Regions from separate parts of the Pseudomonas sp. 8_5_2 genome, predicted to be linked through region 2. Evidence: predicted binding sites of a transcription regulator. Region 2 holds the regulator's gene; the other holds the start of a gene.

Region 1 (16,864 bases), 2.2 Mb from region 2:
CGAGCGGCATTGCCTGGTGTGTTTCCATCATCAGCCTGTGGATATCGGCTGTGCCTGGATTGCACCGATCGGCTTGCGCAATGCCCAGGCAATGTTCGCTGTCGTCGAGCGTTATCCGCAGGTGCGGGCGTTGCTGTGGGGGCATGTGCATCAGCCGTGGGATGAAGTGCGAAACGGCCGGCGTCTGCTGGCCACGCCTTCGACCTGCATCCAGTTCGCGGCGCGCAGCGAGGAATTTCAGGTGAGCGAGGAGCAGCCTGGGTACCGCTGGTTGCGCCTGCATGCCGACGGGCGGCTGGACACCGGGGTGGAACGGGCGCTGGATTTTGCGGTGAAGCTGGACTTCGACAGCCCGGGGTATTGAAGAATGGGGCTGCTGCGCAGCCCATCGCCGGCAAGCCAGCTCCCACATCTGCCGCGCCGGCCTCAGACCCTGTGCTGCCTGCCTGAGGCCAACGCGGTAGGTGTGGGAGCTGGCTTGCCGGCGATGGGGCGCGCAGCGGCCCCGGCTTTCTGGAAGAAATTGTTGCGAAACCCGTGACACTGCGTCAAAACCCGGCGAACGCGATACACTGCGCGTCCCTGCGCCGGCATCACCAGGCGCGAAGCCACAGACTCCGGGGGCAGCATGTCGGGTTCCATCCTCTATATCCATGGCTTCAACAGCTCGCCGCTTTCGACCAAGGCGCGCCAGCTCGAGGCTGTGATGCAGCAGCTGGGCTTGTCGGCCCAACTGCGCCTGCCGGCGTTGCACCATCACCCGCGGCAGGCCATTGCCCAGCTGGAAGCGGCGATCGCCGAGCTGGGCGCGCCATTACTGGTGGGCAGTTCGCTCGGCGGCTACTATGCCACTCATCTGGCAGAGCGCTTTGGCTTCAAGGCCCTGCTGGTCAACCCAGCGGTAACGCCGCACAAGCATTTCGACGGCTACCTGGGTACCCAGCGCAATCACTACAGCGGTGAAACCTGGGAGCTGACCCACGATCACGTGCAGGCCCTGGCCGAGCTGGAAGTACCAGCCCCGGCGGACGCCAGCCGCTATCAAGTGTGGCTGCAGACCGCCGATGAAACCCTGGACTACCGCCATGCCGAGCACTATTACCGTGCCTGTGCCCTGCGCATCCAGGCCGGGGGCGATCACAGCTTCCAGGGCTTTGCCGAGCGCCTGCCGGCACTGCTGGCCTTCGCCGGCATCGCCCGCGGGCAGTATGCGGCGCTCGATTTTTCTGTATTTTGACTTCCCTGCATTCACCAGACTGACGACGAGACCCTATGGCCAATCCCAGCGCTAGCGCCTATAACGCAGACGCCATCGAAGTCCTCTCGGGCCTTGACCCGGTGCGCAAACGGCCGGGCATGTACACCGACACCAGCCGCCCCAACCACCTGGCCCAGGAAGTCATTGACAACAGTGTCGACGAAGCCCTGGCCGGCCATGCCCGTTCGGTGCAGGTTATCCTGCATGCCGACCACTCGCTGGAAGTCAGCGACGATGGCCGCGGCATGCCGGTGGACATCCACCCGGAAGAGGGCGTGTCGGGGGTCGAGCTGATCCTCACCAAGCTGCACGCCGGCGGCAAGTTCTCCAACAAGAACTACCAGTTCTCCGGTGGCCTGCACGGCGTTGGCATCTCGGTGGTCAACGCCCTGTCGACCCAGGTGCGCGTGCGCGTCAAGCGTGACGGCAACGAATACCAGATGACCTTCGCCGATGGCTTCAAGGCCAGCGAGCTGGAGGTGGTCGGCTCGGTCGGCAAGCGCAATACCGGCACCAGCGTGTACTTCAGCCCCGACCCCAAGTACTTCGATTCGCCCAAGTTTTCCATCAGCCGGCTCAAGCACGTGCTCAAGGCCAAGGCCGTGCTGTGCCCGGGCCTGCTGGTCAGCTTCGAGGACAAGGCCAGCGGCGAGAAGGTCGAGTGGCATTACGAGGACGGCCTGCGCTCCTACCTGGTCGACTCGGTAAACGAATTCCAGCGCCTGCCTGAAGAGCCGTTCTGCGGCAGCCTGGCCGGCAACAAGGAGGCCGTGGACTGGGCGCTGCTGTGGCTCCCCGAAGGCGGCGACAGCGTTCAGGAAAGCTACGTCAACCTGATCCCCACCGCCCAGGGCGGGACCCACGTCAACGGCCTGCGCCAAGGCCTGCTGGATGCCATGCGCGAGTTCTGCGAATTCCGCAACCTGTTGCCGCGCGGGGTGAAACTGGCCCCGGAAGACGTCTGGGAACGCATCACCTTCGTGCTGTCGATGAAGATGCAGGACCCGCAGTTCTCCGGGCAGACCAAAGAGCGCCTGTCATCGCGCGAAGCGGCTGCTTTTGTCTCTGGCGTGGTCAAGGATGCCTTCAGCCTGTGGCTCAACGGTCACCCCGAGCTGGGCATGCAGCTGGCAGAACTGGCCATCAGCAACGCCGGTCGCCGCCTCAAGGCCAGCAAGAAGGTCGAACGCAAGCGCATTACCCAGGGCCCGGCACTGCCCGGCAAGCTGGCCGATTGCGCGGGCCAGGACCCGATGCGGGCCGAGCTGTTCCTGGTCGAGGGTGACTCGGCCGGTGGCTCTGCCAAACAGGCGCGGGACAAGGAGTTCCAGGCGATCCTGCCGCTGCGCGGCAAAATCCTCAACACCTGGGAAGTGGACGGAGGCGAAGTCCTGGCCAGCCAGGAAGTGCACAACATTGCCGTAGCCATTGGCGTCGACCCCGGTGCAACCGACCTTGCGCAATTGCGTTACGGCAAGGTCTGCATCCTCGCCGACGCCGACTCCGACGGCCTGCACATCGCCACGCTGCTGTGCGCCCTGTTCGTCCAGCACTTCCGCGCGCTGGTCGAGGCCGGGCACGTCTATGTGGCCATGCCGCCGCTGTACCGCATCGACCTGGGCAAGGAAATCTACTACGCCCTCGACGAAGCCGAGCGTGACGGCATCCTCGACCGCCTGGTGGCCGAGAAGAAACGCGGCAAGCCACAAGTCACCCGCTTCAAGGGCCTGGGCGAGATGAACCCGCCGCAGCTGCGCGAAACCACCATGGACCCGAACACCCGGCGCCTGGTGCAGCTGACCCTGGATGACGTTGAGGCCACCTGCGAGCTGATGGACAAGCTGCTGGCCAAGAAGCGCGCCGGTGACCGCAAGAGCTGGCTGGAAACCAAGGGCAACCTGGCCGAGGTCATGGTTTGATTCGTCTGTGCCTGGCTGCGTGTCTGGCGCTGGTTGCCCTGCCGAGCCTGGCGGGCAACTGGCCCGAGCTGAAGCTCAGTGCCGAACACCCGATCGACGGCATGCGCGGTGGTAACCTGTCCGGCCTGGTGCAGTGTCGTGGCGGGCTGTGGGGTGTGTCCGACCGTGACGACGACCGCATCTACCGCTTCGACCAGCAGAACCCGACCTGGCGCGCGCAACCGTTCACCTTCACCCCCCCGCAGGTGCCGGAAAGCGGCCTGCCATGGGGCCTGAAGTCGCGCAACTGGGCGGCGTCGTACATTCGTGGCGGCGAGCTGGACTTCGAAGGCATCACCTGTGACCAGGCCGGCAACCTGTACCTGGTCAGCGAAGCGCACGCCGCAGTGCTGCAACTGCCGCTGGACGGCCAGCCGGACTGGTTGAAGATCGACCCGGCCATGGTGCGCCAGGCCCGGGCCAGCGGCATGCTGCTGAACTTCAATGCCTTGTTCGAAGGGCTGGCGATCAACCCGGCAGGCGACCGCCTGTGGCTGGCGGCCGAGCGCGAGCGCCGCGGCCTTGTGGCGATCGAGCGCCAGCAATCGGTGTGGACCTGCGGGCGTACCTGTGTGCTGCTGAGTGAGGCCGGGGTCGAGATGCAACCGCCGCAGATGCCCGATGCCCGGGCACTGTCTCGCGACTTTGCCGACCTGGCCTGGTTCGAGGGCAAGCTTTTTACCCTGGAACGCAACGCTTACCGGGTTTGCCGGCGTGATGCCGACAGTGGCAAGGTCGAGCGCTGCTGGTCGTTCGCCGCCGAAGCGCTGCAACCCATGCGCCGCTACGATCAGCCATTCGGCCTGGCCGAGGCACTGGTGATCGACGCCAAGGGCGCCTGGGTCGGGCTGGACAACAACAACGGTGACCGCGCCGATGGCGAAAGCCGTCCGATCGTCTGGCGCTTCGACGCGCCGGACGGCGGCTGGAGCGCCAAGCCATGAGCCAGGCGCCGGGCAAGCGTGCGGGCAGGGTGCTGATGATCCTCGCCTGGGGGGCGGCGTTGTTCCTAGCCACGCGCTTTTTTGGCCAGTGGGAAGACAGCCAGCGCAACCCTAATGCCCAGGTGCAGTCCGAGCATGGCGAAGGCTTCATCGAGGTACGCCTGTTGGGCAACGGCCAGGGCCACTTCGTGGTGGATGGCGCGATCAACGGCCAGGTGGTGCACTTCATGCTCGATACCGGTGCCACCGACGTGGCGATCCCCGAGGCCTTGGCCCGTGACCTGAACCTGCAGCGCGGCAGCCCGGTGCTGCTCAGTACCGCCAACGGTCGCACCGAAGGCTACCGCACGCGCCTGGCGAGCCTGCAGCTGGGTGATATCCGCCTGCGGGACGTACGCGCCATCGTGGTGCCGGGCCTGGACGGGCCTACCGTATTGCTGGGCATGAGTGCCCTGAAACAACTTGAATTTACCCAACGTGGCGGCACCATGCTGCTGCGCCAGAACCTGAAATGACGAGGCCCGCATGAGCGACTCACTGGAACTCAGCCTGGACGGCGTAGAACGCCGCTCGCTGGCTGACTTCACCGAACAGGCCTACCTCAACTATTCCATGTACGTGATCATGGACCGCGCCTTGCCGCACATCGGTGACGGCCTGAAGCCGGTGCAGCGCCGCATCGTCTACGCCATGAGCGAGTTGGGGCTCGATGCCGATGCCAAGCACAAGAAATCGGCGCGTACCGTCGGTGACGTGCTCGGCAAGTTCCACCCTCACGGAGATTCGGCCTGCTACGAAGCCATGGTGTTGATGGCCCAGCCATTCAGCTACCGTTACACCCTGGTCGACGGCCAGGGCAACTGGGGTGCGCCGGACGATCCGAAGTCGTTCGCCGCCATGCGTTATACCGAGGCGCGGCTGTCGCGCTACGCCGAAGTGCTGCTCAATGAAGTCGGTCAGGGCACCGTCGACTGGGTGCCGAACTTCGACGGCACCTTGCAGGAGCCCGCTGTTCTGCCAGCGCGGCTGCCCAACATCCTGCTCAACGGCACTACCGGTATCGCCGTGGGCATGGCCACCGACGTACCGCCGCACAACCTGCGTGAAGTGGCCAGCGCCTGCGTGCGCCTGCTCGACGAGCCCAAGGCCACCATCGAGCAGCTGTGCGAGCACATTCAGGGGCCGGATTACCCGACCGAGGCCGAGATCATCACGCCGCGGGCAGAAATCCAGAAGATGTACGAAAGCGGCCGCGGCTCGATCCGCATGCGCGCCGTATACCGTGTCGAGGATGGCGACATCGTTGTCACCGCGCTGCCACACCAGGTCTCCGGGGCCAAGGTGCTGGAGCAGATCGCCGCGCAGATGCAGGCCAAGAAGCTGCCGATGGTTGCCGACCTGCGTGACGAGTCGGACCACGAGAACCCGTGCCGCATCGTCATCATCCCGCGCTCGAACCGCGTGGATGCCGCCGAACTGATGCAGCACCTGTTTGCCACCACCGACCTGGAGAGCAGCTACCGGGTCAACGTCAATATCATCGGCCTCGACGGCCGGCCGCAGTTGAAGAACTTGCGGATGATCCTGGTGGAATGGCTGGAGTTCCGCACCAATACCGTTCGTCGCCGCCTGCAGCACCGTCTGGACAAGGTCGAGAAGCGTTTGCACCTGTTGGATGGTTTGCTCACCGCGTTCCTCAACCTGGACGAAGTGATCCACATCATCCGTACCGAGGAGCACCCCAAGCAGGCCCTTATCGCCCGTTTCGAGCTGACCGAGATTCAGGCCGAATACATTCTCGAGACCCGTCTGCGTCAGCTGGCGCGCCTCGAAGAGATGAAAATCCGTGGCGAGCAGGACGAGCTGCTTAAGGAGCAAGCCAAGCTGCAGGCCCTGCTGGGCAGCGAGGCAAAACTGCGCAAGCTGGTGCGCAGCGAACTGATCAAGGATGCCGAAACCTATGGCGACGATCGTCGTTCGCCAATCGTCGAACGCGCCGAAGCCAAGGCCCTGTCGGAAAACGAGCTGATGCCCACCGAGCCCGTCACCGTGGTGCTTTCGGAGAAGGGCTGGGTGCGTTGCGCCAAGGGCCATGACATTGACGCCACCGGCCTTTCCTACAAGGCAGGCGACGGCTTCAAGGCCGCAGCAGCCGGGCGCTCCAACCAGTTTGCCGTGCTTATCGACTCCACCGGTCGCAGCTACTCGCTGGCGGCGCACAGCCTGCCGTCGGCGCGTGGCCAGGGCGAGCCCCTGACCGGCCGCCTGACGCCGCCGCCGGGCGCCACCTTCGAATGCGTGCTGCTGCCGGAGGACGACGCGTTGTACGTGGTGGCTTCTGACGCCGGCTATGGCTTCGTGGTCAAGGGCGAAGACCTGCAGGCCAAGAACAAGGCTGGCAAAGGGTTGCTGAGCCTGCCCAACGGGGCCAAGGTGATGACCCCGCGCCCGGTCGCCAACCGCGAGCAGGACTGGCTGGCAGCAGTGACCACCGAAGGCCGCCTGCTGGTATTCAAGGTCAGCGACCTGCCCCAGCTGGGTAAAGGCAAGGGCAACAAGATCATTGGCGTGCCGGGCGACCGGGTGGCCAGCCGAGAAGAGTTCGTCACCGATCTGGCCGTGATTGCAGAAGGGGCGACCCTTGTATTGCAAGCCGGTAAGCGTACCCTGTCTCTGAAAGCGGACGACCTGGAGCATTACAAGGGCGAGCGCGGACGGCGAGGCAGCAAGCTGCCACGCGGGTTCCAGCGCGTCGATGGGTTGCAGGTGGAAGTGCCGGCGTAACCGGCAGAAATGTCTGGAACGGCAATTTCAGCGCCGTTCCGGGCAGAAATGCTGGAGTCGGACGGCTATTTCGCGGATGATATGGCCCTCGTGGTGCCGGCGTGGCCGTGTGCCCGTTTGAATTTTTATGTATCACTGCGGTGTGCCAGATGGCAACCGCCTGGATGGGATGATGAAATTTCTGCGCCTTCCATTTGCGCTGTTGATGACTGGCCTGCTGGGCCTTGGCGGGTGCACCATGCATCAGCCGGTTGCCCTGTACCAGCTCGACAGTGGTGATCCTGGCCAGCCTTCGCAGAGTGCGGGCATGGCCGTGGTGCTCGGCCCGGTATCGGTAGCCGATTACCTGCAACGCGAGACGTTCCTGCAGCGTCAGACCGATGGCAGCCTGAGTTCAGCGACCGATGGTCGTTGGGCTGGCAGCCTGTCGTCGGACATCGACCAGCTGTTGGTACGCCAGCTCGCCTGGCGCCTGGACAGCCAGCGCGTGGTGCTGGCACCGGCGACCCCCGGCTTCAGCCCGGATGTGCAGGTGTTGCTGTCGATTACCCGCCTGGACTCGGGCAAGAACCAGCCGGCCATCCTGGATGCCCAGTGGCGCGTGCTCGACCGCCGTGGTCATGTGCGTGACAACCGCATTGTCCACCTCGAGCAGCAGCACGAGGGCAGTGAGGCGTCGCAGGTTCAGGCCCAGGGCCAACTGCTGCAGAAGCTGGCCGAACAGCTGAGTACGGCGGTCAAGCCGCTGGCCAACCAGCCGGCCATCGCCGAAGAACCACCGAAAAAGCCCGCTGCGCGGGTGCAGGTGAAGAAAGAGCCGGAGAAATCCAAGATTCCGATGGCCTCGCCGATCCGCACCGATATGGAAGTCTATCGGTTCTGACTGAGCCACCAGATACAAAAAAGCCCGCGATCATGCGGGCTTTTTTGTATCTGCAATAAACCAGTCTGAAGCTGTGTGCGGTCCCTGTAGGAGCGGCCTTGCGTCGCGAGGGGCGCCTACAGGGGCCAGTGCAGGCCTGTCAGGCCCGGTGCTCGTGCATGCGCGCCAGTTGCCGCTCCAGCATCGACGGGTAGGGCTCCATCAGCCGCTCCACGCAGCAGGCTCCCTCGGGGCTGGCAATTGGTCGAATACGGGCACGCTGGCGAATCAATGTGTCATCGCTGATCTGCCGCTCCACCAGCAACAGGTTGCGGCTGTGCTGCGACAGCGCCAGGGCATCCTGGGCCTTCTCGGCCATCAGCAGGTCGACCAGCTCCAGCCCGTGCAGGTCGTTACCCAGGGCCAGGCCCAACTGCAACTGCAGGGTGATGCCGCTGTCGGCCACCTCGATCTGCAGGGCATGGCCCAGGGCGCGCAGCAGCTCGCCGCAGCAGATGGCGTTGGTCAGGTAGTCCTCGCCACACTCGCGGCTGTGGAACAGCACCAGCGTGCTGCCATCGTTGAGGGTGTGGGTTTCACCGTCGTAAAGCGAGGCGGCGTGCTCCAGGCAATCGCGGTAGCGCTCGGTCAGCTCGGTCAGGCGGGTACGTGGCAGGCGGCGCAACTGCTCCTGCGAACCCAGCTGCACGGCCAGCACGGCGCTGTACTGCGGCTCGTCGGATTCGACCACGGTGGCTTTCGGCGCACTGTCGTCGTCCAGCAGGCCGGCGAAGGCTTCGTCATCATCCTCTTCGGCCACGGCGGTTACCTTGGCACGCGGCGCAGCCTTGGGTGCCGGGGCCGGCTCGTCGAGGTCGTCGAAATGCTCATCGTCTTCTTCCTCAGGCTCCGGCTCGGGTGGCGGCGGGGCCAGGCGTGCATGCAGCTGGCGAGCGATGTCGCCGATCTCGTCCTGGCGGTCGGTAGCCGGGGTATAGGGCTGCGGGTCGCGCAGCCATACCCGCAGCTGCAGCAGCGGCAGCGTGATGTGGCGGCCCTGGCGCAGGCTCAGGGTCAGCGCCAGCACCAGCAGGATGGCGGCAAGGATGCCCATGCTCTGCAGGCTGATGAGCATCGGCTGCTGGAACTGGCTCATGTCCAGGCTGATGCGCAGTTGCCCGGCAGCGACGTCCTGGAAGCTGATCTTGGTCTGGTACAGGCCCTCGGCCTCGCCCAGCAGGCTATTGCGGGGGCGCTGGCCGGCCTCGGCGAGGATGCGGTTGTCCACGCTGTAGATCGCCGCATGAGCCACCAGCGGGTTTTTCACCAGGTTGCCCAGCAGCACATTGAGGCTGAGGATATCGTTGGCGACCAGCAGCTCGGTCGCCGAAGTGGCCGTCTGCGTGGTCAGGCTCTGGCCCAGGGCATCGGCCTGCTCGTGCATGGCCTGCTTGAACTGCAGGCCCATCACGCAGGCATAGATCACCAGCGCCAGTGCCACCAGGAAGATGTTGGTGCAGGCGATGCGCAGTGCCAGCGGCACGCGACGTTGACTCAGGGCGCGATAGATCATCAGGAAGAAGTTGTCTGCTTTGACGGGCGTGGGCCGGTTCACTGAGCTCGGCTCTTAATGGCATGAAGTGTGGGGCAGTATAGCGATCCGGGTTTTGTCGGCAAAGTATCGTTGGCGCCCGATGGTCATGGAAAATCGGTAGAATGCGCATTTTTCATCGAAGTCGGAGCCAGGTTGTGCGCGAAATCGTCCTGATCAACATCACCGGTGAGGACCGTCCCGGTCTCACTGCGGCTATCACCGGCGTCCTGCTGCAGGGTGGTGTGAGCATCCTCGACATCGGCCTGGCGGTCATGCACGGCACCTTGTCGTTCGGCATTCTGGTCGACATCGCCGATAATGAAGTGGCAACCCGCCTGCTGCAAAGCGTGCAGGCCAAGGCCCACGAGCTGAACCTGCAGGCCCGCTACACGCCGATTTCCGAGGCGGACTACCAGCACTGGGCCGACGGCCAGGGCGAGGCACGCCATATTGTCACCCTGCTCAGCCGCAAGATCACCCCCGAGCAGTTGCAGCGGGTGAGTGCGGTCATCAGCCAGTATGGCCTGACCATCGAGCGCATCGAGCGCCTGTCGGCACGTGTTGCGCTGGATGTGGAGGCCGGCAAGGGCAAGGCTGCCATCGAAATTTCGGTGCGCGGCGTACCCAGCGATGCCCAGGCCCTGCGTGCCGACTTCTTCGCCCTGGCTGAAGAGCTGAGCGTCGACATCGCCTTCCAGAAGGACGACCTGTTCCGCCGCAATCGCCGCCTGGCGGTGTTCGACATGGATTCGACGCTGATCGAAGCCGAAGTCATCGACGAACTGGCCAAGGCGGCCGGCGTGGGTGAGCAGGTGGCCGCCATCACCGAGCGGGCCATGCGCGGTGAGCTGGACTTCCGCGCCAGCTTCAAGGAGCGCATGGCGCTGCTCAAGGGCCTGGATGTGGGCGTGCTGGACGAGATCGGCGCATCGCTGCGCCTGACCGAGGGTGCCGAAAACCTGTTCGCCGAGCTCAAGCGCCTGGGCTACAAGACCGCAATCCTGTCGGGTGGCTTCACCTACTTCGCCCGCCAGGTGCAGGCACGCCTTGGCATCGACTATGTGTTTGCCAATGAGCTGGAAGTGGTAGATGGCAAGGTGACCGGTGTGGCTGTAGAGCCGATCGTCGACGCCCAGCGCAAGGCTGAGCTGCTGCAGAAACTGGCCAGCGACGAAGGCCTGCAGCTGGAGCAGACCATTGCCGTGGGCGATGGCGCCAACGACCTGCCGATGCTGTCGCTGGCCGGCCTGGGCGTAGCGTTCCGCGCCAAGCCGCTGGTACGCCAGTCGGCCAAGCAGGCGATTTCCACCCTGGGGCTGGATGGCGTGTTGTACCTGCTGGGCCTGCGCGACCGCGACGCACGCGGCTGATCTGGAAATTCAGGGCTGCTTTGCAGCCCTGAAAAAAGGCCCTGCATGTGCAGGGCCTTTTTCATATGGCTTGAATCAAGCCTGCACAGGCACCGCCAGCTGCTGCCCCATGCGTACCGCCGACCCGGCACCCAGACTCTCAGCCCACTTCACCTGCTCTGGCCCGAACAGCACGATGGCGGTCGAACCCAGCTTGAAGCGGCCCAGCTCGGCACCTTTTTCCAAGTGAATCGGCGCACGGCTGCCCTCGTCATAACGGAAGGTCTTCAGCTCACGCTTGGGCGGCGTCACCAGCCCGGCCCACACGGTTTCGATCGAAGCGACGATCATGGCGCCAACCAGTACCACCGCCATCGGCCCGCGTTCGGTATCGAACAGGCAGACCACACGCTCGTTGCGGGCGAACAGCTCGGGGACGTTCTCTGCAGTCGTCTGGTTGACCGAGAACAGCCGGCCCGGCACATAGACCATTTCGCGCAAGGTACCGGCCAGCGGCATGTGCACGCGGTGATAGTCCTTGGGCGACAGGTAGATGGTGGCGAACTCGCCGCCCATGAACGGCGCGGCCATGGCCGGGTCACCACCCAGCAGCTCCTGGGCGCTGAAGCCGTGGCCCTTGGCCTGGAAGATGCGGCCATGCTCGATCGGGCCGAGCTGGCTGACGGCGCCGTCGGCCGGGCAGAGGATGGCGCCCGGGGTCTCGTCCAGCGGGCGGGCGCCGGGTTTCAGGGCGCGGGTGAAGAAGGCATTGAAGTGCTCGTAGGCACTGAGGTCCTCGACCATGGCTTCGGCCATGTTCACCTGGTAGCGCTTGGCGAACCAGGCGGTAAAGGCGTTCTTGAACCAGCGCACGCGGCACTCGGCGATGCAGCCGGCCAGCCGCGACAGCAGGTGGTGCGGCAGCAGGTACTGGCTGATGATGAACAAACGGGATTTCATGCAGGTTCCTTAGACTTCTACAGGCGTGTCCGGGTGGTTGCCCCATTCGCTCCACGAGCCGGCATAGGCCTTGACGCGTGGATAGCCGAGGGATTTGGCCACCAGGTAAGTGAAACCGGAGCGGCGGTGGGTCTGGCAGTGGGTGATCACTTCCTTGTCGGGGGTGATGCCCAGTTGCTCGAGAACTTGTTTGATGTCTGGGCGGATGCGCAGGTGGTCGTTGAGGTCCATGCCGGCGGTCCACTCGAAGTTGATTGCGCCGGGGATGTGGCCAGCCTTGGCGGCCAGCACCTTCTCGCCGTTGAATTCCTGCGGTGCGCGGGCGTCCCAGACCACCAGGTCATCGGAGCCCAGGCGGCTTTGCAGGTACTCGCGGGTTGCAGTTGGGGCGCTGTCGATGTGCAGGCGTACCGGGGCGGTGCCACTGGCAGGTACCTCGGTGGACAGCCTGTCTGCCGGCCAGGCCTGGATACCGCCATTGAGGTAGTGGTAGCCCTTGTGGCCGATCACGTCGAGCAGCCAGATGAAGCGCCCGGCCCAGCCGCCGCCCTCATCGTCATACACCACGTACACGGCATCATCGCGGTGGCCGAGCTCGCTGAACAGTTTTTCCAGATCGCCCAAGGGTGGCAGCAGGCCGGGCGCGGGGGGCTGGCCAAGCTGGGTACGCTTGCCTTCGACAAAGCGAGCGCCGGGGATATGCCCGCTGACATAGCGGTTGGCACTGCTGAGGTCGACCAGGATCAGCTGCGGCGAATCCAGGCGGGGCAGCAGGTCCGTGGCTTCGATCACCAGGGGCAGGCCGGTAAAGTCAGTCATCCACGGTCTCCAGTGTGGAAAGAGGGGCGATTGTAGCGCAAGGCTCAGCCCTTGCGGTTGGCAAACACCGACAAGGCTCGCTCGATGCATTGCGCGGTTTTGCCGAAGGCTTGCACGCTGATATCGGCCAGCGGCCGGCAGCCCTGGTCGGCCACCAGCAGCATCAGCACCTGATCGTTCACCGCCAACGAGCGTAGCAGCACATGCTCGCTGCGGAACAAGGCACGCAGCGGCGCGGGCAGCAGGGCGGAGAACTGGCTGTGGTTTTCCGGGGTGATGCGCAGCTGCCCGGCCTGGGACAGCAGCTTCTGCAGCAGTTTGTTCTGCGACACTTGCAGGGCCAGAGCGCTTGCTTCCTTTGCCAGGCCGGCGATCTGCTGCACGCGCAGGTAGTCGCTGGCCTTGTCCAGGCTCAACAGCATGATGCGCTGCATGCCGCAGGCCAGCAGGGCCTCGCGAGCCTGCGTCGCCAGGTGCACGGTGTTGGTGAACGGGCTGGGCTGGGCCAGCAGGTCCTGGCACAGCGTGCGCCAGCGCGCCAGGTCGTCGCTGCTCGGTGGTGGCGGGGCCAGCATGTCAGGGTGCGGGCGGCGTTGGTGCCATGGCCAGATCAGCGCTTCGGCCGGGTGGAACAGGGCATGGCGGGCGTGGCGACGGGCGCTGGCGGCAGCCTGCTGGTGCATCTGCTGCTGCACGTCTGCCAATGAAGTCTGCAGGTACAGCGCGGTCAGCAGTTGCCAGCGCAGCAGGTGCGGGTTGTCCCAGCCCACCTGCGCTGCCAGGGCCAGATTGTTGGCCAGCAACACAGTGTTGGCCGGCTGGTTGAACCAGCGGCGCAGGCCGGGTTCTGCATCCAGGCGGTGTTGCTGGCTGAGCAAGTCCTCGTCGCGGGCGATGCTCAGTACCTGAGCGAGTTGTTCGCGCTCTTCCAGCAGCAGACGATAACCCTGGGTCACCCACTGTGGCAGCCGCCAGTATTCCGCCATGGTCTGACACAGCGCCATGATGCGCACGCCAAATAGCTCGTCCTCTACCAGGGCGGCGTCCTCACCCTTGTGGATAACCCGCAGTTCCCAGGTGTCGAGCAGCTTGGGGTAGGCCAGCGCCAGCGGCCACAGTGGCGACAGGAACAGCAGGCTGCCCCAGTGAATTTCTTGCCACAGCCGCGCCAGACGGCTGGCGAACAGGCCGCTGGCCTGTTGCGAGGCATGCTGGCTGATCAGCTGAAACTGGCTGAGCACCGGCGGGATATCTTCGACCGGCACCGCAGGCAGGCGCTTGAGCAGCTGTGCACTGCGCTCCAGGCCCAGGCGGTTGAGAGCGACCTCCAGGCTTTCGGCGGGCTCGGCCTGGCTGGCATTGGTGGGGTGATTGGCTTCGCGCATCACCGACAGCACCAGCGCCGGGCTATCCTGCATCAGTTCGGCGATATCGCGCAGCGAGCGGCGGCTATCATTGATGGCGGCCATGACCCGGTCGTAGCTGTGCTTCGGCACGGGGATGCGAACACTCTCCAGCAGCTTTACCCAGGCCTCTAGCGTACGTGGAGCCTGAGCGGGCACCTTGGTTTCAATTGGCATTTTGACATCAGTCCGAACTGGCTTTTCGCTTTGAGTGGCTATAGTCTGGCGCAGTTCTGCCGATAAGTAGAAGAAGAGTTTTAAAGCTCCCGTCTCTCACCCTGACCACGACAGCAAGTGCTTTGAACCTATGGCTAAAATTATCGGCATCATCGTCGTATTCGCGAGCGTGCTCGGCGGGTACGTGCTCTCCCACGGCAAGATCGCAGCGCTGATCCAGCCGTTCGAAGTACTGATCATCGGCGGTGCGGCCTTCGGTGCATTCCTCCAGGCCAACCCCGGCTACATGACAATGCACGTCATCAAGAAGTCGATGAAGATGTTCGGCTCGCGCTTCAGCCACGCCTACTACCTGGAAGTGCTGGGCCTGGTCTACGAGATTCTCAACAAGAGCCGTCGCGAAGGCATGATGGCCATCGAGGCCGACATCGAGGACGCCGCCGCCAGCCCGATCTTCGCCAAGTACCCGACGGTGCTGGCCGACGAGCGCATGACCGCATTCGTCTGCGACTACCTGCGCATCATGTCCACCGGCAACATGGCCCCGCACGAACTCGAGGGCCTGTTCGACATGGAACTGCTGAGCATGAAGGAAGAGCTCGAGCACCCGTCGCATGCCGTGACCGGCATCGCCGACGGCATGCCGGGCTTCGGTATCGTTGCGGCGGTACTGGGTATCGTGGTGACCATGGCCTCGCTGGGCGATGGTGACCAGGCGGCCATCGGCATGCACGTGGGTGCAGCGCTGGTGGGTACCTTCTTCGGTATTCTGGCTGCCTACGGCTTCTTCGGCCCGCTGGCCAAGTGCCTGGAGCACGACGCCAAGGAAGAGTTGAACCTCTACGAATCGATCAAGGCCTCGCTGGTGGCCTCGGCCTCGGGCATGCCGCCTTCGCTGGCGGTCGAATTCGGGCGCAAGGTGCTGTACCCCAAGCACCGCCCAAGCTTCGCCGAGCTGGAACAAGCGGTTCGCGGTCGCTGAGTCATGGAGAACAATCAGCCCATCATCGTCAAGCGTGTCAAGCGCTATGGCGGCGGCCACCATGGTGGCGCCTGGAAAATCGCCTTTGCCGACTTCGCCACGGCGATGATGGCGTTCTTCCTGGTGCTGTGGCTGTTGTCCACGGCCACGCCTGAGCAGAAGATCGCCATTGCCGGCTACTTCCAGGACCCGATCGGTTTCTCCGAGAGCGGCACGCCTTATGTCATCGACCTGGGTGGTTCACCTGAGATGGCACCGGAGAAAACCATCAATCCGGAAGTGAAGACCGAGCCGACGCAGCAGTCCCCCACTCAGTTGAACAAAGACCAGGTCGAGACCATGGCCGAGCAGGTCGAGCGTGAGCGCCTGGAGCTGCTGCTGCAGGAACTGCAGAACAAGGTGGAAGAGAACCCGCAGCTGCAGAAGTTCAAGGACCAGATCCTGTTCGAGATCACCCAGGACGGCTTGCGCATCCAGATCATGGACGCCGAGAACCGGCCGATGTTCGACATCGGCAGCGCGCGCCTGCAGCCGTACTTCGAAGACATCCTGCTGGCGATGGCCGACACGATCAAGGCAGTGCCGAACAAGATCAGCGTCAGCGGCCACACCGATGCCAAACCGTATGCCGGCGCTGGCGAATTCGGCAACTGGGAGCTGTCGGCCAACCGCGCCAACGCCGCGCGCCGCGCCCTGGTCGCCGGTGGCTATCCGGATGGCCAGGTGGCGCGGGTGGTGGGCTATGCCTCGTCTTCGCTGTTCGACCGCAAGAACCCGTTCAACCCGGTCAATCGCCGCATCGACATCATCGTGCTGACCAAGAAGGCCCAGCGCGACATCGAGGGTGAGCAGGGCGCGCCGGCTGCCGAGCCTGCGGCGCCCGCCAGTGGCGCTGCGCCGGGAGTATCTGCACCGGCTGCGCCAGCTAACCCGGGGCCTGGCGCCGACGCAGAGCAGGCGCCGATGCAGCCGCGTGAGCTGCGTCAGAAACTGAATATCTTCGAAGAGGGCACGTTGAAGATGGATGAAGCCAAGGAGCAGTAAGCCCTTTCGCGCCCTCAGTTAAGCAATTGGGGCCGCTTTGCGGCCCATCGCCGGCAAGCCAGGCTCCCACAAGTACGGCGCATGGCTTGAATTCGCTGCGGTCGGGGTGGGAGCTGGCTTGTCGTGGCGACGAACCGCGGCGATGGGCTGCGCAGCAGCCCCATTAGCTTTAACTGACTGGCATTAGGGCTTGCTCCGCGAAGCGCCGCGCGGGCGGCGCTCGATCTCACGGGCAGCATAAATGCCAAGCCGGTCAGTAGCTGTCTTCCGTCAAGCTGGCGATGATCGAGCGGTAGCTGTTCATGCGCTGCGGCTTGATACGGCCTTCGTCCAGCGCCTTGAGCAGCGCACAGCCCGGTTCGCGATCATGCTTGCAGTCGCGGAAGCGGCAGGTGCCGAACAGGTCGCGAAACTCGATGAAACCGTCTTCCACATCGGTACGGCTGACGTGGCCAAGGCCGAACTCGCGGATGCCCGGCGAGTCGATCAGGTCGCCGCCGTTGGGGAAGTGGTACAGGCGCGCGGTGGTGGTGGTGTGGGTGCCCTGGCCAGACCATTCGGACAGGTCGCCGACGCGGGTGCCGGCATCCGGCAGCAGGCTGTTGACCAGCGACGACTTGCCTACCCCGGACTGCCCGACGAACACGCTGATGTGGCCATCGAGCTGTTGTTGCAGGCGCTGCATGCCGTCGCCGTGGTGTGCCGAGACCTCCAGCAGCGGGTAGCCGAG
Region 2 (14,195 bases):
ACACGGTGGCAGTGACCCTGGCCGGTGCCGGTGGCCTGCTGGCGTTCGGCGGCCACCTGGCCGAGACGCTGCTGGCGATGATGCGCATGAATTTCAGCCTGACCCGCGACATCATCGTCGACGAGCGGGCCATGGGTGCGTTTCTTCTGGCATCGGGCAAGATGGCGATATGGGCGGTACAGCCAATCCTGATCCTGTTGTTTGTGATCTCCTTCGTGGCGCCTATCGCGTTGGGCGGTTTTCTGTTTTCTGGCAGCCTGCTGCAACCTAAATTCAGTCGCATGAACCCGCTGTCGGGGATCAAGCGCATGTTCTCGATGAACAGCCTGACCGAGCTGCTCAAGGCGCTGGCCAAGTTCTTCGTGATCCTGATAGTGGCGGTGGTGGTGCTGACCAACGACCGCCAGGCCTTGCTGTCGATTGCCAACGAGCCGCTGGAGCAGGCGATCATTCACAGCTTGCAGGTGGTGGGCTGGAGTGCGTTGTGGATGGCGACCGGGCTGTTGCTGATTGCGGCGGCGGACGTGCCGTTCCAGCTGTACCAGACGCACAAGAAAATGAAGATGACCAAGCAGGAAGTGCGCGACGAGTACAAGGACAGCGAGGGCAAGCCCGAGGTCAAGCAGCGCATTCGCCAGCTGCAGCGCGAGATGTCGCAGCGGCGCATGATGGCCGCGGTGCCGCAAGCCGATGTGATCATCACCAACCCGACGCATTATGCGGTGGCGTTGCAGTATGACCCGGAGAAGGGTGGGGCGGCGCCGTTGCTGCTGGCCAAGGGGGCTGATTTCACGGCCTTGAAGATTCGCGAAATTGCTGTCGAGCACAAGATCCAGATTCTTGAGTCGCCGGCGCTGGCGCGGGCGATCTACTACTCCACCGAGCTCGAGCAGGAAATCCCCGCCGGGTTGTACCTGGCGGTGGCGCAGGTGCTGGCCTATGTGTTCCAGATCCGCCAGTACCGGGCGGGTAGAGGGAAGCGACCGGAGCCGTTGAAAGACGACCTGCCGATCCCGCCGGATTTGCGGCGTGACAGTTGATCTTGTCTCAGGGCCGGGACAGGCAATATAAATCCCCCACCGAGCAAAGTTGGACAGCTTCTTGCAAAGCCAGCCGCAGACGCCCCTCGGGCGTCAAAGTTTTGCATCAAGAGGACTCGCGGTGGATCGCACTCAGTTAATCAGCAACGCCCGTAACAACCTGGCCGGTCTTGGCCGGGGCAACCTGGGTGTGCCGCTGTTGCTGCTGGTGATGTTGGCAATGATGATGTTGCCGATACCGCCGTTCCTGCTCGACGTGTTCTTCACCTTCAACATCGCCCTGTCGATCGTTGTCCTGCTGGTCTGCGTGTACGCCCTGCGGCCGCTCGATTTCGCCGCATTCCCCACCATCTTGCTGGTGGCCACGCTGCTGCGCCTGGCCCTGAACGTGGCCTCCACCCGAGTGGTGATGCTGCACGGCCAGGAAGGCCATGGCGCCGCCGGCAAGGTGATCCAGGCCTTTGGCGAGGTGGTGATCGGCGGTAATTATGTCGTTGGTGCGGTGGTGTTCGCCATCCTCATGATTATCAACTTCGTGGTGGTCACCAAGGGCGCCGGGCGTATCTCGGAGGTGAGCGCGCGTTTCACCCTCGACGCCATGCCCGGCAAGCAGATGGCTATCGACGCCGACCTCAACGCCGGCCTGATCGACCAGGCCCAGGCCAAGCACCGCCGTGCCGAGGTGGCCCAGGAGGCCGAGTTCTACGGTTCGATGGACGGTGCCAGCAAGTTCGTCCGCGGGGACGCCATCGCCGGCCTGTTGATCCTGTTCATCAACCTGATCGGCGGCATATTGATCGGCATGATGCAGCACGGCATGAGTTTCACGGAGGCTGGCAAGGTGTACGCCCTGCTGACCATTGGTGACGGTTTGGTGGCGCAATTGCCTTCACTGCTGCTGTCCACCGCTGCCGCGATCATGGTTACCCGTGCCTCCGGCTCCGAGGACATGGGCAAGCTGATCAACCGGCAGATGTTCGATTCGCCCAAGGCACTGGCGGTTTCCGCCGGGCTGATGATCGTCATGGGCCTGGTGCCGGGCATGCCGCACGTCGCCTTCATCAGCCTTGGCCTGCTGGCGGGCGGTGGCGCCTACCTGGTGTGGAAGAAGCAGCAGAAGACCAGGCTGCAGGCACTCAAGGAGGCGCAGCAGCAGCAGGACTTGCTGCCTTCGCCGCAACGTGCACTGGAAACCAAGGAGCTTGGCTGGGACGATGTCACGCCGATCGACATGATCGGCCTGGAGGTCGGTTACCGGCTGATCCCGCTGGTCGACCGCAACCAGGGTGGTCAGCTGCTGGCGCGGATCAAGGGGGTGCGCAAGAAACTGTCCCAGGACCTGGGCTTCCTGATGCCCACGGTGCACATCCGCGACAACCTCGACCTGCAGCCCAGTGCCTACCGCCTGACCCTGATGGGGGTGATCCTTGCCGAGGCCGAGATCTACCCGGACCGCGAACTGGCCATCAACCCGGGCCAGGTATTCGGCACGCTCAACGGTATTGCCGCGCGGGACCCGGCATTCGGCCTGGAAGCGGTGTGGATCGACGTTGGCCAGCGCTCGCAGGCGCAGTCGCTGGGCTACACCGTGGTTGACGCCAGTACCGTGGTGGCTACCCACCTCAACCAGATCCTGCAGAAGCACTGCCACGAGCTGATCGGCCACGAAGAGGTGCAGCAATTGCTGCAGGTGCTGGCCAAGGCATCGCCTAAACTTGCAGAAGAGCTGGTGCCCGGTGTCATTTCCTTGTCGGGCCTGCTGAAGGTGCTGCAGGCCCTGCTGTCGGAGCAGGTACCGGTGCGCGATATCCGCAGCATTGCCGAAGCGATCGCGAACAATGCCGGCAAGAGTCAAGATACCGCCGCGCTGGTGGCGATGGTGCGCGTCGGATTGTGTCGCGCCATCGTGCAAAGCATTGTCGGCGTTGAGTCTGAGCTGCCAGTGATTACCCTGGAGCCAAGGTTGGAACAGATTTTGCTCAATAGTCTGCAAAGGGCCGGGCAGGGTCAGGAAGATGGTGTTCTTCTGGAACCTAGCATGGCCGAGAAGCTGCAACGTTCGCTGATCGAGGCGGCTCAGCGCCAGGAAATGCAGGGCCAGCCGGCCATCCTGCTGGTGGCCGGCCCGATCCGCGCCATGCTGTCGCGTTTCGGTCGCCTGGCTGTACCGAATTTGCATGTGCTGGCGTATCAGGAAATACCGGACAACAAGCAAGTCACCATCGTTGCCACCGTGGGCCCTAACGGCTGAGGTAGTGGATAATGCAAGTTAAGCGATTTTTCGCCGCCGATATGCGTCAGGCCATGAAACTGGTCCGTGATGAGCTGGGCGCCGATGCCGCGATCATTGGCAACCGCCGCATTGCCGGTGGTGTCGAACTGACGGCCGCGCTGGACTACAAGCTGTCCGCCCTGGCCCCGCGCGTGCCCAACGCCGAGCTGGAAGAAGAGCTGCGCAAAACCCACACGCGCATCGCCACTGCCCAGGCCGAGCTGGACCACCGCCAGGACAGCAGCGACAACAACCGCCAATTGTTTGCCGGGCAGTCGCTGACGGCCGCCGAACCGCTGGTCGAGCCCCACGTTGACACCCCCGAGGCGGCTGCCGCCCCGGCCGCGGCACCAGTCGACCCGCGCCTGTTCGATGCCATGCGCTCCGAGCTGTCGGGCCTGCGCGAGCTGCTGGAAGTGCAGCTCGGCTCCCTGGCCTGGACTCAGTTGCAGGGCAGCAAGCCGCAGCAGGCCAACCTCTGGCGCCGCCTGCAGCGCATCGGCCTGTCCGGGCCGATCGCCCGTGAGCTGCTGGACCTGACCGCCGAAATCGAAGAACCACGCCAGGCCTGGCGCATGCTGCTGGCGCACCTGGCGCGGATGATCGACATTCCCGAAATCGAGCCGATCGAAGAGGGCGGGGTGATTGCCGTGGTCGGCCCGGCCGGCATGGGCAAGACCACCACCCTGGCCAAGCTGGCCGCCCGCTACGTGCTCAAGTACGGCGCGCAGAACCTGGCGCTGGTGAGTATGGACAGCTTCCGCATCGGTGCCCAGGAGCAGCTCAAGACCCTGGGTCGCATCCTCAACGTGCCGGTGACCTACGTCGACCCGGGCCAGTCGCTGGCTGCGGCGCTGGAGCCGCTGCTGCGCAAGCGCGTGGTGCTGATCGATACCGCCGGCCTGCAGGCCAGCGACCCGGCCCTGCGCATGCAACTGGAAACCTTGGCCGGGCGTGGCATTGCCGCAAAGAATTACCTGGTACTGGCCACCACCAGCCAGAAGCAGGTGCTGACCGCCGCCTATCACAGCTACAAGCGCTGTGGCCTGGCCGGCTGCATCCTGACCAAACTCGATGAATCGGCAAGCCTTGGCGATGTGCTGAGCCTTGCCATCAGTCATGAACTGCCCGTGGCCTATCTCACCGATGGCCCGCGCATTCCAGACGACCTGCACTTGCCACGTGGGCACCAGCTGGTGACCCGGGCAGTCAATGTGCAGCAGCAGGACGAGCCCAGTGAAGAGGCCATGGCCGACATGTTCGCTGATCTCTATCACAACCCACGGCGAGCGGGTTGACCATGAAGCGTGTGCAAAGTCGCTATACCAAGGGGTACGCAGAATTGCCCTACGTGTGGCCTGAGTCCCAGCGAGACAAGGTAAAGAACAGACATGGGTAGCATGCATCCTGTACAGGTGATCGCCGTGACCGGTGGTAAAGGTGGCGTCGGCAAGACTAACGTTTCAGTGAACTTGTCCCTGGCGCTGGCCGAGCTTGGCCGCAGGGTCATGCTGCTCGACGCCGACCTGGGCCTGGCCAATGTCGACGTGTTGCTGGGCCTGACTCCCAAACGTACCCTGGCCGATGTCATCGAGGGGCGCTGCGAGCTGCGCGATGTGATGCTGCAGGGCCCCGGCGGCGTGCGCATCGTGCCGGCGGCCTCGGGCACGCAGAGCATGGTGCACCTGGCCCCGGCCCAGCATGCCGGGCTGATCCAGGCGTTCAGCGACGTCGGCGACAACCTCGACGTGCTGGTGATCGACACCGCTGCGGGCATTGGCGACTCGGTGGTGAGCTTTGTCCGCGCGGCGCAGGAAGTGCTGCTGGTGGTGTGTGACGAACCGACCTCGATCACCGATGCCTACGCCCTGATCAAACTGCTGAACCGCGACTACGGCATGAACCGTTTCCGCGTGCTGGCCAACATGGCGCAGAGCCCGCAGGAAGGGCGCAACCTGTTTGCCAAGCTGACCAAGGTCACCGACCGCTTCCTTGACGTTGCCCTGCAGTACGTGGGCGCCGTGCCGTACGACGAGTGTGTGCGCAAGGCGGTGCAGAAGCAGCGTGCAGTCTACGAAGCCTTCCCTCGCTCCAAGTGCGCGCTGGCCTTCAAGGCGATTGCGCAGAAGGTCGACAGCTGGCCGCTGCCGGCCAACCCGCGCGGCCACCTGGAGTTCTTCGTCGAGCGTCTGGTGCAACCCACCAGCGCGGGACCCGTGCTATGAACGCGAGTGGCTTCAAGATGTACAGCCGGGCGTCGAAAGACGCCCAGTACGAGCTGATAGAACGCTACGCGCCGCTGGTCAAGCGCATCGCCTACCACCTGCTGGCGCGGCTGCCGGCCAACGTGCAGGTCGAGGACCTGATCCAGGCCGGCATGATCGGCCTGCTGGAAGTGGCCAACAAGTACGACGCCAGCAAGGGCGCCAGCTTTGAAACCTACGCCGGTATCCGCATCCGCGGCGCGATGCTGGACGAAGTGCGCAAGGGCGACTGGGCACCGCGCTCGGTGCACCGCAACACCCGCATGGTCAGTGACGCGATGCGCGCAGTCGAAGCCAGAACTGGCCGTGACGCTAAAGATCATGAAGTTGCTGCCGAACTTCAATTGAGTCTCGATGATTACTACGGGATCTTGAACGATACCCTGGGCAGCCGCCTGTTCAGCTTTGACGACCTGTTGCAGGACGGCGAGCACGAAGGGCTGCATGAGGATGGCGCCAGCGGCCAGGTCGAACCTGCCCGCGGCCTGGAGGACGAGCGCTTCCAGGTAGCCCTGACCGAGGCCATCGCCAACCTGCCGGAGCGTGAGCGCCTGGTGCTGGCGCTGTACTACGACGAAGAGCTGAACCTCAAGGAAATCGGTGAGGTGCTTGGGGTCAGCGAGTCGCGGGTCAGCCAGTTGCACAGCCAGTGTGCTGCGCGCCTGCGCAGCCGCCTTGGGGAATGGCGGGCGCGTTGAGCCCGTTGTCGTTGCAGTCGTTTTCTACGTTGTACCGGATTGATTGAATGCGCGCTCGCAGCCGAGCGCGTTCGAGACTGCTTGGAGGTCTACTTGAACAAAGATATGAAAATCCTCATCGTTGACGACTTTTCGACGATGCGGCGGATCATCAAGAACCTGATGCGCGACCTGGGTTTCACCAACACGCACGAAGCGGACGACGGCACCACGGCGCTGCCGATGCTGGAGAACGGTGACTACGACTTTCTGGTGACCGACTGGAACATGCCTGGCATGTCCGGCATCGACCTGCTGCGTAAGGTGCGTGCCAGCGAGAAGCTGAAAACCATGCCGGTACTGATGGTGACCGCCGAAGCCAAGCGCGACCAGATCATCGAAGCGGCCCAGGCCGGCGTCAATGGTTACGTGGTCAAGCCGTTCACCGCTCAGGTGCTCAAAGAAAAGATCGAGAAGATCTTCGAACGCGTCAACGGCTGAGTCACGCCAGGGGGCGCGCCATGGAATCATCACAAACGTCGTTGGGCGAGTTCGAATCGACCCTCAAGAAGCATGCCCAGGAGCTGGTCGAAAGCCTGGAGCGAGGCCGTTTTGGCGAGGCGGTGCAGCTGATTCACGAGCTGAACCAGACCCGCGACCGCGGCCTGTATCAGGAAGTCGGCAAGCTGACCCGCGAGCTGCACAGTGCCATCGTCAGTTTCCAGATCGACCCGACCATGCCGCAAGCCGAGGAGGTGTCGCAGATTACCGACGCCACCGAGCGCCTGTCGTATGTGGTCAAGCTCACCGAGGGCGCGGCCAACCGCACCATGGACCTGGTCGAGGAAAGCACTCCGGTGCTCAACGACCTGGCCAGCGAGGCCAAGGCGCTGAGCACCGACTGGCAGCGCTTCATGCGCCGCGAAGTGGCTGCGCCAGAGTTCCGTGACCTGGTCAAGCGCGTCGACAGTTTCCTGACGCACAGCGCTGAAGGCAACCGCAAGGTAGCTGGCCACCTCAACGACATTCTGCTGGCGCAGGACTACCAGGACCTGACCGGTCAGGTGATCAAGCGTGTCACCACGTTGGTGACCGAAGTGGAAAGCAACCTGCTCAAGCTGGTGCTGATGGCCAGCCAGGTCGACCGGTTTGCGGGCATTCAGCATGACCACGATCAATTGCGTGCAGAAAAAGATCGAGAAAAACATCCGACTCGGGGTGAAGGTCCGCAGATTCATGCCGATAAGCGTGAAGACGTTGTGTCCGGTCAGGACGATGTCGATGATTTGCTGTCCAGCCTGGGTTTTTAAGGAGCACGTTTGATGAGCTTCGGCGCCGATGAAGAAATCCTCCAGGATTTCCTGGTAGAAGCCGGCGAAATTCTTGAGCAACTGTCCGAGCAACTGGTCGAGCTGGAAAGCCGGCCCGACGATGCCGACCTGCTCAATGCGATCTTTCGCGGTTTCCACACTGTAAAAGGGGGCGCCGGCTTCCTTCAGCTGAACGAGCTGGTGGAGTGCTGCCATATCGCCGAGAACGTGTTCGACGTGCTGCGCAAAGGTGAGCGCCGGGTCGACGCGGAACTGATGGACGTAGTGCTTGAAGCACTGGATACGGTCAACAGCATGTTTGGCCAGGTGCGCGAGCGCGCCGAAGTGACTCCGGCCACCCCTGAGCTGCTGGCGGCATTGTCGCGCCTGGCCGAACCTGGCAGCGCCGAAGCGCCTGCGGCAGCCGTTGCTGCACTCCAGCCCGCCGCCGAGGCGCCGCTGGCTGCTGCGGCCGATGACGCGCAACAGGACATCACCGACAGCGAGTTCGAGCAGCTGCTCGATTCGCTCGATGCGGTCAAGGCACAAGCTGCTGCCGACGAGCAGATGCAGGGTGAGCCCGTCAGTGCGGCCGGCGACGAAATCACCGACGCCGAGTTCGAGTCGTTGCTCGACCAGTTGCACGGCAAAGGCCAGTTCAGCGCTGAGGTTGTGGCGCCGCCGGCTGCCGTCAGCGCTGAAGCGGTCAGCGACGAGATCAGCGACGCCGAGTTCGAATCGCTGCTCGACCAGTTGCATGGCAAGGGTACGTTCCAGGTCGATGCGTTGCCGGGTGCCAAGGCGCCGTCGCCTGCCGCCGCTGAACAGACCGCTACGGCCAGCGCCGCCAGCGACGAAATCAGCGAACACGAATTCGAAGCCCTGCTCGACCAGTTGCACGGCAAGGGCAAGTTCGGCGGCGACGTTGCTGCGGTCGAAGCACCGGCTGCGGCCAGGGCGCAGGCGCCAGCTGCGGCGCCTGCGCCTGCCAGCAAACCTGCTGCTGCCCCTCGCGCGCCGGCCCCGGCCGCCGACAAGCACGCGGTCAGCGAAGCGGAAACCACCGTGCGGGTGGACACCGCGCGCCTGGACGAGATCATGAACATGGTCGGCGAACTGGTGCTGGTGCGTAACCGCCTGGTGCGCCTGGGCCTGAACAGCGGTGACGAGGCCATGTCCAAGGCCGTGTCCAACCTCGACGTGGTTACCGCCGACCTGCAGACCGCGGTGATGAAAACCCGCATGCAGCCGATCAAGAAAGTCTTCGGCCGCTTCCCGCGCCTGGTCCGCGACCTGGCTCGCCAGCTGAAAAAAGAAATCAACCTGGAGCTTGTCGGCGAAGAGACCGACCTCGACAAGAACCTGGTCGAGGCCCTGGCCGACCCGTTGGTGCACCTGGTGCGCAACGCCGTCGACCATGGCATCGAGATGCCCGATGAGCGTGATGCCTCCGGCAAGGCGCGCACGGGCCGCGTGGTGCTGTCGGCCGAACAGGAAGGCGACCACATCCTGCTGTCGATCTCGGACGACGGCAAGGGCATGGACCCGAACATCCTGCGCGCCAAGGCCGTTGAAAAGGGCCTGATGGACAAGGACGCCGCCGAGCGCCTGAGCGAGTCGGACTGCTACAACCTGATCTTCGCCCCGGGCTTCTCGACCAAGACCGAGATTTCCGACGTGTCGGGGCGTGGCGTGGGCATGGACGTGGTGAAGACCAAGATTTCCCAGCTCAACGGCTCGATCAACATCTACTCGGCCAAGGGTCAGGGCTCGAAGATCGTCATCAAGGTGCCGCTGACCTTGGCGATCATGCCGACCCTGATGGTGATGCTGGGCAACCAGGCGTTCGCCTTCCCGCTGGTCAACGTCAACGAAATCTTCCACCTCGACCTGTCGCGCACCAACGTGGTCGACGGCCAGGAAGTGGTGATCGTGCGCGACAAGGCACTGCCGCTGTTCTACCTCAAGCGCTGGCTGGTGCAGGGCCAGGTGCACGAAGAGCAGCGCGAGGGCCATGTGGTGATCCTGTCGGTGGGCACCCAGCGCATCGGTTTTGTCGTCGATCAACTGGTTGGCCAGGAAGAAGTGGTAATCAAGCCGCTGGGCAAGATGCTGCAGGGGACCCCGGGGATGTCCGGGGCCACCATTACCGGTGACGGGCGCATTGCGTTGATTCTCGACGTCCCGAGCATGCTCAAGCGTTACGCCGCGCGGCGTATTTGATTTCGGTGGCGCACCCTGGCGGGTTGCGCCGCCTAATGGAGTGTTTATGGCAGTCAAGGTCCTGGTGGTGGATGATTCCGGTTTCTTCCGCCGCCGCGTCTCGGAAATCCTCTCGTCGGATCCGACGATCCAGGTAGTGGGTACCGCGACCAACGGCAAGGAAGCAATCGACCAGGCGCTGGCGCTGAAACCCGATGTCATCACCATGGACTACGAAATGCCCATGATGGACGGCATCACCGCGGTGCGGCACATCATGCAGCGCTGCCCGACGCCGGTGCTGATGTTCTCCTCGCTGACCCATGAAGGCGCCCGGGTCACCCTCGATGCGCTGGATGCCGGTGCGGTTGATTACCTGCCGAAGAACTTCGAGGACATCTCGCGCAACCCCGACAAGGTCAAGCAGATGCTGTGCGAGAAGGTGCACACCATTTCCCGCAGCAACCGCCGTTTTGGCAGCTACGCCAGCCACGTGCCGTTGGCCGCACCTGCACCGGCGCCTTCCAGCAGCCCTGCACCTGCCAGCGGTTTCACCAGCCCTGCACCAGCGCGTACTCCCGTGCCTGCCCGTGCACCGGCCGCTGCGCCTACGCATTCGCCAGCCGCCAAGCGCAAGCCCTACAAGCTGGTCGCCATCGGCACCTCCACCGGTGGCCCGGTTGCCCTGCAGCGGGTGCTGACCCAGCTGCCGGCCAGCTTCCCGGCACCGATCGTGCTCATCCAGCACATGCCGGCCGCGTTCACCAAAGCCTTTGCCGAACGCCTCGACAAACTGTGCCGCATCAGTGTCAAGGAAGCCGAGGACGGCGACATGCTGCGCCCCGGCCTGGCGCTGCTGGCCCCGGGGGGCAAGCAGATGATGATCGACGGCCGTGGCACGGTGAAGATCCTGCCCGGCGACGAGCGCCTGAACTACAAGCCGTGCGTGGACATTACCTTCGGCTCGGCGGCCAAGTCGTATGGCGACAAGGTGCTGTCGGTGGTGCTCACCGGCATGGGCGCCGATGGCCGCGAAGGTGCGCGCCTGCTGAAACAGGGCGGCAGCACGGTGTGGGCCCAGGATGAAGCCAGCTGCGTGATCTATGGCATGCCCATGGCCATCGTCAAGGCCAACCTGGCTGACGCCGTGTACAGCCTGGACGAAATCGGCAAGCACCTGGTGGAGGCGTGCGTCTGATGGACGTCCTCAGCCTGATCGGCCTGATCCTCGCCTTTGTCGCCATTGTCGGTGGCAACTTTCTCGAAGGCGGCCATGCCGGTGCCCTTGTTAACGGCCCGGCGGCGCTGATCGTGCTGGGCGGTACCCTGGCGGCGGCGCTGCTGCAGTCGCCGCTGTCGTCGTTCAAGCGTGCCTTGCAGATCCTGCGCTGGATCCTGTTCCCGCCACGGGTCGACCTGGCGGGCGGGATCGACCGCGTGGTGAACTGGAGCCTGACCGCACGCAAGGAAGGCCTGCTGGGCCTGGAGGGGGTGGCCGACAGCGAGCCCGACCCTTATGCACGCAAGGGCCTGCAGTTGCTGGTGGACGGCGCCGAACCGGAAGCCATCCGCAGCATTCTCGAAGTCGATTTCCTGACCCAGGAAAGCCGTGACATCCAGGCTGCCAAGGTATTCGAGAGCATGGGCGGCTACGCGCCGACCATCGGCATCATTGGTGCGGTGATGGGCCTGATCCACGTGATGGGCAACCTGGCCGACCCGGCGCAACTGGGCAATGGTATTGCCGTGGCCTTCGTCGCCACCATCTACGGGGTGGCCAGCGCCAACCTGATACTGCTGCCGATCGCCAGCAAGCTGAAGGCCCTCGTCATGCGCCAGTCGCGCTACCGCGAGATGCTGCTCGAAGGCCTGCTGTCGATTGCCGAGGGTGAAAACCCGCGCTCGATCGAGCTGAAGCTGCAAGGCTTCATGGAGTAACCCATGCGTCGCCGTCGCCATACCGAGGAACACGAAAACCACGAACGCTGGCTGGTGTCGTACGCCGACTTCATTACCTTGCTGTTCGCTTTTTTTGTGGTGATGTACTCGATTTCCTCGATCAACGAGGGCAAGTACAAGGTCATTTCCCAGGCCTTGCTCGGGGTGTTCAACGACCCGGAACGCAGCATGAAGCCGATCCCTATCGGTGATGAGCAGCCGTTGAGCGTGCGCCCGGCCGAGCCGTTGGTCAAAGAGAGCGAGCAGACCGAGGCTGCCTTGGGCGCGACCAATGTCGACCCGCTGAAAACCATCAGCGATGACGTGCGCGATGCCTTTGGCGATCTGATCAACAGCAACCAGATGACCGTGCGTGGTAACGAGCTGTGGATCGAGATCGAGCTCAATTCGTCGCTGCTGTTCGGCAGTGGCGATGCCATGCCCAGCGACAAGGCCTTTGCCATCATCGAGAAGGTGGCCAACATTCTCAAGCCGTTCGCCAACCCGGTGCACGTCGAGGGCTTTACCGACAACCTGCCGATTCGCACGGCGCAGTACCCGACCAACTGGGAGCTGTCGTCGGCGCGGGCGGCGAGCATCGTGCGCCTGCTGGCCATGGAAGGGGTCAACCCGGCGCGCATGGCCTCGGTGGGCTACGGCGAGTATCAGCCGGTGGCCGGCAACGACACCGCCGACGGCCGTGCGCGCAACCGGCGGGTGGTGCTGGTGATTTCGCGCAACCTCGAAGTGCGCCGGAGCCTGACCGGCTCGGGCAGTGCCAACGCTAAACCGGACGCTGCATTGCGCCGGGCTGGCACACAAAGTGCACCGGCAACGCCAGCAACGGTGGCGGGGCAATAAGTCGTCAAATCTCTGTCACTGTTAACGAGTTCATGACATTGACGGCGATCCCTGTGGGAGCGGGTTCACCCGCGAAGATCGCGACTCGGTATATGGCACCGGCTTTGCCGGTGTTCGCGGCGGTTCGACGCTTCGATAAACCCGCTCCCACAGTGATTGCGCGAGCTTTCAAATTTTGAGCAAGGCAGTGTCCCTGCCAAATCAATAGATAGAGTTTGCTTGATGAGAGTCTGGGCAGTAGCCAATCAAAAAGGTGGCGTCGGCAAGACCACCACTACCATTGCCCTGGCCGGCCTGCTGGCCGAGGCCGGCAAGCGCGTGGTCGTCGTCGACCTCGACCCGCACGGCTCGATGACCAGCTATTTCGGGCACAACCCGGATGCCCTGGAGCACAGCTGCTACGACCTGTTCCTGCACAAGGGCGGGGTGCCCGAAGGCTTGCCTGGGCAACTGCTGCTGCCCACCAGCGACGAGCGCATTTCGTTGTTGCCGTCGAGCACCGCGCTGGCGGTGCTGGAGCGCCAGTCGCCGGGGCAGAATGGCCTGGGGCTGGTGATCGCCAAGAGTCTGGCGCAGCTGTGGCAGGATTTCGACTACGCCCTGATCGACAGCCCGCCATTGCTCGGCGTGCTGATGGTGAACGCGCTGGCGGCCAGCCAGCAGCTGGTGATCCCGGTGCAAACCGAGTTTCTGGCGGTCAAGGGGCTTGAGCGCATGGTCGGTACGCTGGCGATGGTCAACCGCTCGCGCAAGCAGGCACTGCCTTACCAGATCGTGCCCACCCTGTTCGACCGCCGTACCCAGGCCTCGCTGGGCACGCTCAAGCTGTTGCGCGATACCTACGGCCAGCAGGTGTGGCAGGGCTACATCCCGGTCGACACGCGGCTGCGCGATGCCAGCCGCAAGGGTGTCACGCCCTCGCAGTTCGACGGCAAGAGCCGCGGCCTGATTGCCTATCGGGCGCTGCTAAAGCACCTGCTCACTTACAAGACTGCAGCGCAGGTGGCTTGATGACCCAGACTCGGCACACCAGCACCCGGCCACAGGTGGCCCTGCAATCGTACCTTGACGGGTTGCTGCAGGAGGCCACCGAAGCTGACGACCTGATCGAGCTACCGGCAGCGGCGCAAGAATTCGCCGCAGCGGTGCGCGAGGAGCAGGCGCGTGATGCCCGCCAGCCGGCAAGGCAAGCGCCAGCCGAAGCCGACATCAGCCCTGCGCTGCGACCTTTCGCCGAGCCCCGGCTGGCGGTGTTGCCCAGCGTGATACCGGTTGAACCGCCGGTGGTGACCGTGGTCGAGCAGCAGGTGGTGGCCGAGGCCGCCATACCGGTGCTGGTCGAAGAGCAAGCCCCGCAGCCCGCGGTACCGTTGGTCGATGTGCATTTGCCGGCCCCCGACCTGCCTGCGCCGCCACCCAGTGAAGACGGTCGCCCGGCGTGGGCGGCCGAGCCGTTCGAATGCCTGCTGTTCGACGTTGCCGGTCTGACCCTGGCGGTGCCTCTGGTGTGCCTGGGCTCGATCTACAACCTGGCGGGCCAGGAGCTGACGCCGCTGTTCGGCCAGCCCGACTGGTTCCTCGGCATCCTGACCTGCCAGGCCGGCAACCTGAAGGTGCTGGACACGGCCCGT

What was found. The regulator FliA, encoded in region 2, starts transcription of late flagellar genes. The targets are predictions, from matches to a motif close to CTAAAGTTTNNNNNNNNNNNGCCGNTAA.
Region 1: motA (flagellar motor stator protein MotA) is a predicted target of FliA. The motif match lies at 14,147-14,174, and genes of this name have one in related genera.

Annotation. Positions count from the first base shown of each region.
Region 1 covers NZ_CM181238.1:5,374,042-5,390,905, reverse strand. Annotated here, with positions in the region: gene cpdA (3',5'-cyclic-AMP phosphodiesterase) at 1-364, shown strand, start outside; gene AC5O5R_RS24690 (YqiA/YcfP family alpha/beta fold hydrolase) at 629-1,237, shown strand; gene parE (DNA topoisomerase IV subunit B) at 1,273-3,177, shown strand; gene AC5O5R_RS24680 (esterase-like activity of phytase family protein) at 3,174-4,160, shown strand; gene AC5O5R_RS24675 (retropepsin-like aspartic protease family protein) at 4,157-4,675, shown strand; gene parC (DNA topoisomerase IV subunit A) at 4,686-6,944, shown strand; gene AC5O5R_RS24665 (PqiC family protein) at 7,117-7,827, shown strand; gene AC5O5R_RS24660 (AhpA/YtjB family protein) at 7,967-9,421, opposite strand; gene serB (phosphoserine phosphatase SerB) at 9,556-10,770, shown strand; gene asd (archaetidylserine decarboxylase) at 10,846-11,709, opposite strand; gene AC5O5R_RS24645 (rhodanese-like domain-containing protein) at 11,719-12,528, opposite strand; gene AC5O5R_RS24640 (HDOD domain-containing protein) at 12,573-14,108, opposite strand; gene motA (flagellar motor stator protein MotA) at 14,239-15,090, shown strand; gene motB (flagellar motor protein MotB) at 15,094-16,134, shown strand; gene rsgA (small ribosomal subunit biogenesis GTPase RsgA) at 16,388-16,864, opposite strand, start outside.
Region 2 covers NZ_CM181238.1:1,679,178-1,693,372, forward strand. Annotated here, with positions in the region: gene flhB (flagellar biosynthesis protein FlhB) at 1-1,040, shown strand, start outside; gene flhA (flagellar biosynthesis protein FlhA) at 1,162-3,291, shown strand; gene flhF (flagellar biosynthesis GTPase FlhF) at 3,303-4,610, shown strand; gene fleN (flagellar synthesis regulator FleN) at 4,704-5,537, shown strand; gene fliA (RNA polymerase sigma factor FliA) at 5,534-6,274, shown strand; gene AC5O5R_RS07735 (chemotaxis response regulator CheY) at 6,380-6,754, shown strand; gene AC5O5R_RS07740 (protein phosphatase CheZ) at 6,775-7,563, shown strand; gene AC5O5R_RS07745 (chemotaxis protein CheA) at 7,576-9,786, shown strand; gene AC5O5R_RS07750 (protein-glutamate methylesterase/protein-glutamine glutaminase) at 9,833-10,963, shown strand; gene AC5O5R_RS07755 (flagellar motor protein) at 10,963-11,703, shown strand; gene motD (flagellar motor protein MotD) at 11,707-12,564, shown strand; gene AC5O5R_RS07765 (ParA family protein) at 12,787-13,575, shown strand; gene AC5O5R_RS07770 (CheW domain-containing protein) at 13,575-14,195, shown strand, end outside.